2 regions of the Peribacillus muralis genome follow, and region 1 is predicted to be linked to the other one. Evidence: riboswitches for the same ligand, from Rfam matches in the RefSeq annotation. Region 1 holds a riboswitch; the other holds the start of a gene.
The links. Region 1 has a riboswitch for thiamine pyrophosphate ahead of ABE28_RS17195 (ABC transporter substrate-binding protein). Riboswitches for the same ligand answer to the same signal wherever they lie in the genome.

Region 1 (3,644 bases):
TCCGGAAAGATCCTTGACACCAGTCTTGGTTATTATATCAATCCGCTAGTCAGCGTCCTCTTGGGTGTAGTCGTCTTAAAAGAAAAATTGAGCGGAGCGCAAATCATGTCGTTCATGCTTGCCGGAATCGGAGTCCTGATCCTTGGGATTCACTTCGGCACCATTCCTTGGGTTTCCCTTGTATTGGCGATGACCTTTGGGTTGTACGGCTTGGCAAAAAAAATGATCAAGGCCGAATCGGCAATCGGGCTGACGCTCGAAACGATGATGGTAACGCCTCTCGCCCTTGGTTACCTCATATACTTGTCGACCCAGTCGGACATGCAATTCTTCACAAATGGGAGCACAGGATTGCTGTTAGTGGGCGGCGGGGTCGTAACGGCTTTACCTCTTTTATATTTTGCGAAAGGGGCAGAAAAGATCCCGCTCTCGATGCTTGGGATTTTTCAGTATATCGCTCCGACCTTATCCTTGCTGATCGGTGTATTCGTCTATCATGAAAGCTTTACGAAAGCACATCTTTTAGCCTTTTTGTTCATCTGGTCAGCCTTGGCTGTTTATACGCTCTCCATTACGAAATGGGGGCAGGCAAGCGCCCGCAGGTTCAAAAGCAAAAGGGATATTGGTGCGTGAATAAGAAAGATGCTTGGTGGATCTATCCTCCAAGCATTTTTTTATAGTGGCGAATGCATTTGCATCAGGAAAGGTGTATCTTCGAGCCTATTTCCGTAACGATCAAATCAGGGAGACTTGCCAGACAGGGAATGCTTTGGGCGCGGCCGGGATATGGTTGGATTATGCCATAATAATAGGAGCTATCCAGGCTAACGATATGGTTTGTCAGGTATGCCGAAATAGTGGCATTCGATTTTCGATTATCGTTTAGCTCATCAATGATTCCTTTGGAATTGGTAATGCCGATCCCATGCCCAAAAAAGAGATTCTTTCCTAATAATATCGCATTTTCACCTTGCCATTCAGGCGTTTTTTCATCATGTTCCGGGTTTTTGAAATATAAGCAGTCCCCCGGTATATAATCCGTGCCACGGTGGACGAGCAGGATCATATTCGTTGGGGGATGCCAATCATAAAGAACTAGGTCGGAAAAAAGGTAATCAAACTGCCTCGGACCGATTACATCCATAATGGCTCTTAAGAATGTGACGACTATTGCAGTCCCGCATTCGAAAGCATATTGCCTTCCATTTTGGAAAATGTCGGCAATCGCAAGATGGGGACGAATCCCTGGCTGGAGGGTGAAGGTGCCATCCTTTGCAAGGCGCCAGTATTGTGGATTGGTTTCCGATTCCTCGAGTGTTGCAAATTCTGCACCGCTTTTATCTAATGAAATGGCTGCCTCCATGACTCGAAGCCTCAACTGAATTTCGAAATTAAGCTCTTCCAAGCTCCCGTATTCAAAAACGGTCGCATATCCCGCCAGCAATTGGAGCAGTTCCATCGCTTTGGCAGATGGTATACCTGGCTGGATTTGACTGACATCTAACCATTTGTGATTAATCTTGATCATGATCATATCCACCTTTTGCTTATGAGTTATAAATCTGGTACATGGAAATGTGTGTGCAGGTCATACTCATTATATGATTACCTGCAAGGAAGTGACTATTTGAACGAGGAAAGGTGCCAGTAGTGAAGCCTGATTCGGAAATGAGGCCGCAAGGTGAATTTTTTAGCGGAAGCAAATTAGTTTTCCCTTTTCTCCATGAATTGATATAATGATAGAGAAAAGTCCATAGTGCGAGAAATGTAGGGGAGCCAGTATTGCTGGCTGAGATTGCGTCCTTTAGACGCTGACTCTTTGAACCTGATCTGGATGGTGCCAGCGGAGGGAACATATTATGACAGATTTTCCGTTTTGTATGTTAACGTCCGAACTCATTTTCGGGCGTTTTTTGTTTTTTTATGATGATTTGAAAAATGCCCCTGGCGCCCTTAATATTCCTGCATGTGGATCTTATATGATGAGTAGGAGGATACCCGCTTGAATAAATTTTTGCCATTGCTGACTTCGTTGTTCCTTTTAGCTGGATGTGGCGCCGGCGGAACGAACGAAAAAGATGAAGCAACAAAAAAGGAAGACAATGAAGGATTGAAAAAAGTATCGGTCGTGCTCGATTGGACACCGAATACAAACCATACAGGATTGTATGTAGCGAAGGAAAAGGGGTATTTTAAAGAACAAGGATTGGATGTGGAAATCATCATGCCAGGTGAAGCCGGAGCGGACAAGCTTGTGGCCTCCGGGAAATCCGAATTTGGCGTAAGCTACCAGGAGGCCATTACCCAGGCCCGCGTACAGGGTGTGCCGATTGTTTCACTGGCTGCCGTCATCCAGCATAATACCTCTGGATTCGCATCTCCTGCGGCAAAAAACATTAAATCACCAAAGGATTTCGAAGGGAAAACCTATGGTGGCTGGGGGTCGCCGGTAGAAAAGGCCATCATGAATTCACTCATGAAAAAAGAAAATGCGGATGTAAATAAAGTCGATATCGTCAATACAGGGGATGCTGATTTTTTCACTTCAGTTAAAAGGGATGTAGACTTCGCCTGGATTTATTATGGATGGACGGGTGTCGAGGCCGAGCTGAGGAATGAAAAGCTGAATATGGTTTACTTGACCGATTACTCGGATAAGCTCGATTACTATACACCTGTCTTGACAACAAACGAAAAGCTGATCAAAGAAGATCCAGAAACCGTTAAGGCATTCGTCCATGCAGCTTCTAAAGGGTATCAGTTTGCAATCGATGATCCCGATACGGCAGCGGACATTTTAATGAAGGCCGCCCCGGACCTGGATGCGAAACTAGTAAGGAAGAGCCAGGCGTGGCTTGCAGATAAATATCAGGATGATGCTCCGCGCTGGGGTGAACAGAAGCTTGACATATGGAAGAATTACAGTGATTGGATGAGAGAAAATAAGCTTCTTGAAGGTGAGTTCAAACCTGAAGAGGCGTTTACCAATGAGTTTCTACCAAATTAGGAGGAAGAAAAATGGCCAGTTCTTTAATTAGCATACAAATCATCCCTAAAGGTGAAAATGTCATTCCTTTAGTTGATGAAGCAATCAAGATCATAGATGAGTCAGGTGTCAAATACGAGGTTCACCCGCTAGAAACGACCATGGAGGGTGAGCTTGCCCAGCTATTTGCGGTGATAGAAAAAATGAATGAAAGAATGATTGAATTAGGTTCGCCGAACGTCATTTCCCAAGTCAAAATATTGTACCAGCCGAGCGGGATCACGATGGATACGTTGACGGAGAAGTATCGGGCATGATCGGAAGGAGAATTTGGAAGAAGGGGGCTCCCTTCTTTCTTTTAGTATTGCTGCTGATTGCATGGGAGTCAGCCACAGCGATATTGAAAATAGAAAAATGGCTGCTTCCTTCCCCATCTGCCATTTTCATTGAAGGTATCGAGTCCTTTCATAATCTTTTGGGTCACCTGTTATCGACGACTGAGCTTGCGATAGCCGGTTTTTTAATTGGAAGCTGTATCGGCTTATTGATAGCAGCGGCCTTGCATCTGTTTTCAGGTGTTAAAGATGCCGTTTATCCCCTGCTCATCCTGTCACAAAATATTCCAATCATCGTGCTGGCACCGCTCTTGGTGATTTGG
Region 2 (3,644 bases), 1.4 Mb from region 1:
CACGGATTGAGGACTGTCGATAACACGCCCATACTTCTCTAGTGCAGATTGCCAGCCTATTTCCTGCTTCTCCAATGAACCGATATACCCTCTGCTTGCCGGTTTTTCTATGTACCCATGAGCAGAAGCAACTTCTGCTGACAACCAGGCTCCCAATCCAAAAACACCTGCAGTCAATAATCCTTTCAACACTGTACTTGTCCAATTCATCTAATCACCTCTTCATCCAATTTCCAAATTACTCGCTTCCTTTAACGATCTAAAAAAGACAAGCAATTCAATTAATAGAATAACAAAGATAATAATGAAATTGTGGCATTTCTAGTTATTTTTTACTTAAAATGAATTTTATGATAAATTTTCTGTAATGTAATAAGATCGTATACTTAAAACTGGTTAAAAGGAGATGGGGAAACATGGAATGGAAGGTCTAATTTCATGTGATACAAATTCATTTTTGTCCTTAAACCAAAGAAAAAGGGGCCACTAACCATGATAAATAGAACTACGTGTTCACATCAATCATAAAACCATCCCCGTTTGATGATTGAACTAGGATTGAAGTCACTGGTAAGGATGAAAAATGCCGTTCGTTCAAAAGGAACATCGGCAAGATTACGCGTAAAAGAAATTGTCTCGATAATGCGGTCATTCAGTTCAGGATTACTGTATCTTCAAGAATTTGACTAAGCAGAGATATATCCATTACTACAATCATCAACGGATCAAAGTAAAAGTATAAGACATGAGCCCGATAGATTGCCGGGTTCACTCTCTCAAGACTGCCTAAATAAAGTGTCTAACTTTTTTGGGTTCTCTTCTACTAATGAAGACACAATCGCTAAACCCACCCTAAAATTATTGAATGATGAAAAAAATCTTTTCGTGCCATATCAGCGCAAATTGACTGTTAACCCGCCAAACTGTGCAATCCAGCAAATCCAACTTAAGAAGGTATCGGCTTGAATTTTTTTCTAATCTGTTTGACAATTGTATTTATCATGTTAATATAAAGGCAAATGAGTTATATATACAATTTGTACCACTAGGGGTGCTTTATTGGTAAATCCCATTTTACCTGAGAAGCTGAGATTAAAGAATGACTTTAAGACCCTTGGAACCTGATCTGGTTTAAACCAGCGTAGGGAAGTGGGGTCTGGGACGATACGTTTTTTTGTATTATTTCAACTACAACCACTTTCTTACGTTAAAGAAAGTGGTTTTTTATTTGTCAAAAAAGAGGGCGGTGTTTCCTGTATCTTTCATTTGGAAAATAAAATATGGAGGTAATGAGGATGAAGTTTTCAGAGGTAATTCGGCAAGAGGTGGATCATATTTGGGAAGCTAGTTTTGAACACAAGTTCGTTACCGGAATAGGGGATGGCACATTGCCATTGGAGTGTTTTCGTTTTTATGTGATGCAGGATGCATACTATTTATCTCATTTTTCCAGAGTTCAAGCTTTAGGTGCAGTGAAGGCTGAAGATTTACATACAACGAGCAGGCTTGCTGGGCATGCTCAAGGAACGTATGAAGCGGAGTTGAGGCTTCACGAAAATTTTTCCGGGAAATTGGGTATCACGGAAGAAGAGAAGGTAAACTTCAAGCCAGCTCCGACGGCTTATGCGTATACGTCCCATATGTATCGTGTGGCTTATTCAGGACATTTAGGAGATGTAATTGCCGCTATCCTGCCATGTTATTGGCTTTATTATGAAATAGGTGAAAAGCTGCAAGGGTGCAATCCAGATGAGCCGATTTATCAAGAATGGATTGCGGCATACGGTGGAGAGTGGTTCCGTTCTTTAGTTGAAGAACAAATTGCAAGGCTTGATGAGATTGCTGAAAAAGTAACGGATGCAGATAAAGAACGGATGAAAGAGCATTTCATCCTTAGCAGCCAATATGAATATTCATTTTGGGAAATGGCTTATCGTATGGAAACATGGCCGGTACCTAAGAAAACACTAGAAGTGTAAAGGGAGATTGAAACGATGAAAAAAGGGTTGAAATTAACGGATATATTGGTCACGATCGTGATTGCCGTCGCTTTTGGTATTGTCTATATCCTTTGGGGTTCGATTTATTATTCCGTTAAACCATTTGGATTACATCTTGATCAACTGATTTATGGAATGTGGTTTATGGCAGGACCCGTTGCCTTTTTGGTTTTGCGAAAACCTGGTGTGGCACTGTTGGCAGAAATTGCGGCAGCGTCGGGTGAATTCTTTCTTGGCTCTCCGTGGGGGTTGACCGTCCTTTTATATGGGGTTGTGCAAGGGTTATTCGCGGAACTGGTATTCATGGCGTTCAAATATAAAAACTTCAATTTATCAGTGGCCGTTTTAGCGGCGATTGCTTCCTGCCTTGGATCGGTCGTCATGGATTTTGCCTACGGGGAAATCGGCTCGCTCTCCGTTTGGAATTTACTATTGTTTTTAATTGCTAGATTTATCGGGTCGGTTTTCTTTGCTGGAGTGTTTGCGTACTACCTTGTACGGGTGTTGGAAGCAACGGGAGTAACGAATCTTGTCCGTCCAGTATCAAGCAAGGATTATGCCGAACTGGACCAGAAGTAGAGGTGGATGAGGTTGGAACGAATCGCTCATGTCGAAAAGTTAAGATTGAAGTTTCCAGGCGAGGGGACCTTGCTATTCAAGGACCTATCCGTCTCGATTGATAAAGGTGAAAAGGTTTTATTGTTAGGGCCATCTGGAAGTGGAAAGTCGACGCTATTGCAAGTTTTAAGCGGGCTGATCCCACAATCCATCGAAGTTCCGATGAAGGCGGAACAATTGACATGCCCAGCTTCATGGGGATTCGTTTTTCAAGATCCCGATAGTCAGTTCTGCATGCCGTTTGCCGATGAGGAAATTGCCTTCGTCCTGGAAAACCTTTCAGTACCAAAGGAAGAAATGAAGGAGAAAATCCAATATTATATCAGTCAGGTAGGTTTGAAGCTTAGTAATATTCATACAAGTATCGATACCTTATCAGGCGGGATGAAGCAGCGGCTTGCGATAGCGTCTGTCTTGGCGCTGGAACCGGAAGTCATTTTCCTGGATGAACCGACTGCTATGCTTGATCCACGAGGAACAAAGGAAATGTGGGACATGCTGAAGGAAATTGGACAAGATAAGACGATTATTATCGTGGAACATAAAATTGATCATGTTTTGGAATTCATCGAACGAATCGTCCTTTTTAATGATGATGGCCAAATCATTGCAGATGGTGCGAAAGACGACGTTCTTTCTCGATATGAATACGAAATGAAAGAATATGGAATATGGTTCCCGGGAGTTTGGGATGAGTATATCCAACATCATAAACTCGCTCGTGAGTACCGAGTTAGTGATGACAGCCCCATTTTGCATGTGCAGGGTTTTGGCGGCTTTCGGAAAAAAGAAGCGAAAATCAAGGTTGAGGAGCTGAAGGTCTATCCGGGGGAATGGGTTGTCATCAACGGCGAAAATGGAGCGGGCAAGAGTACGTTATTACATGCATTGATGCAATTTATTCACACGACAGGAGAGTATGAAATAGCAGGAACACCAATCAAAAAGGTGAAAAACCTAACCGATTTCATGACCTTCGTGTTTCAAAATCCTGAATTCCAGTTCGTTGCACATTCTGTATACGAA

Region 2: it holds a riboswitch for thiamine pyrophosphate, as region 1 does, so the genes downstream of both, tenA (thiaminase II) here and ABE28_RS17195 (ABC transporter substrate-binding protein) in region 1, are expected to answer to the same signal.

Annotation. Positions count from the first base shown of each region.
Region 1 is NZ_CP017080.1:3,534,990-3,538,633, reverse strand. It holds gene rarD (EamA family transporter RarD) at 1-633, shown strand, start outside; gene ABE28_RS17200 (hypothetical protein) at 698-1,528, opposite strand; TPP riboswitch at 1,760-1,869, shown strand; gene ABE28_RS17195 (ABC transporter substrate-binding protein) at 2,003-3,007, shown strand; gene ABE28_RS17190 (thiamine-binding protein) at 3,019-3,303, shown strand; gene ABE28_RS17185 (ABC transporter permease) at 3,300-3,644, shown strand, end outside.
Region 2 is NZ_CP017080.1:2,178,090-2,181,733, forward strand. It holds gene ABE28_RS10640 (lytic polysaccharide monooxygenase) at 1-210, opposite strand, end outside; TPP riboswitch at 1,038-1,165, shown strand; gene tenA (thiaminase II) at 1,296-1,979, shown strand; gene ABE28_RS10650 (ECF transporter S component) at 1,995-2,579, shown strand; gene ABE28_RS10655 (ABC transporter ATP-binding protein) at 2,592-3,644, shown strand, end outside.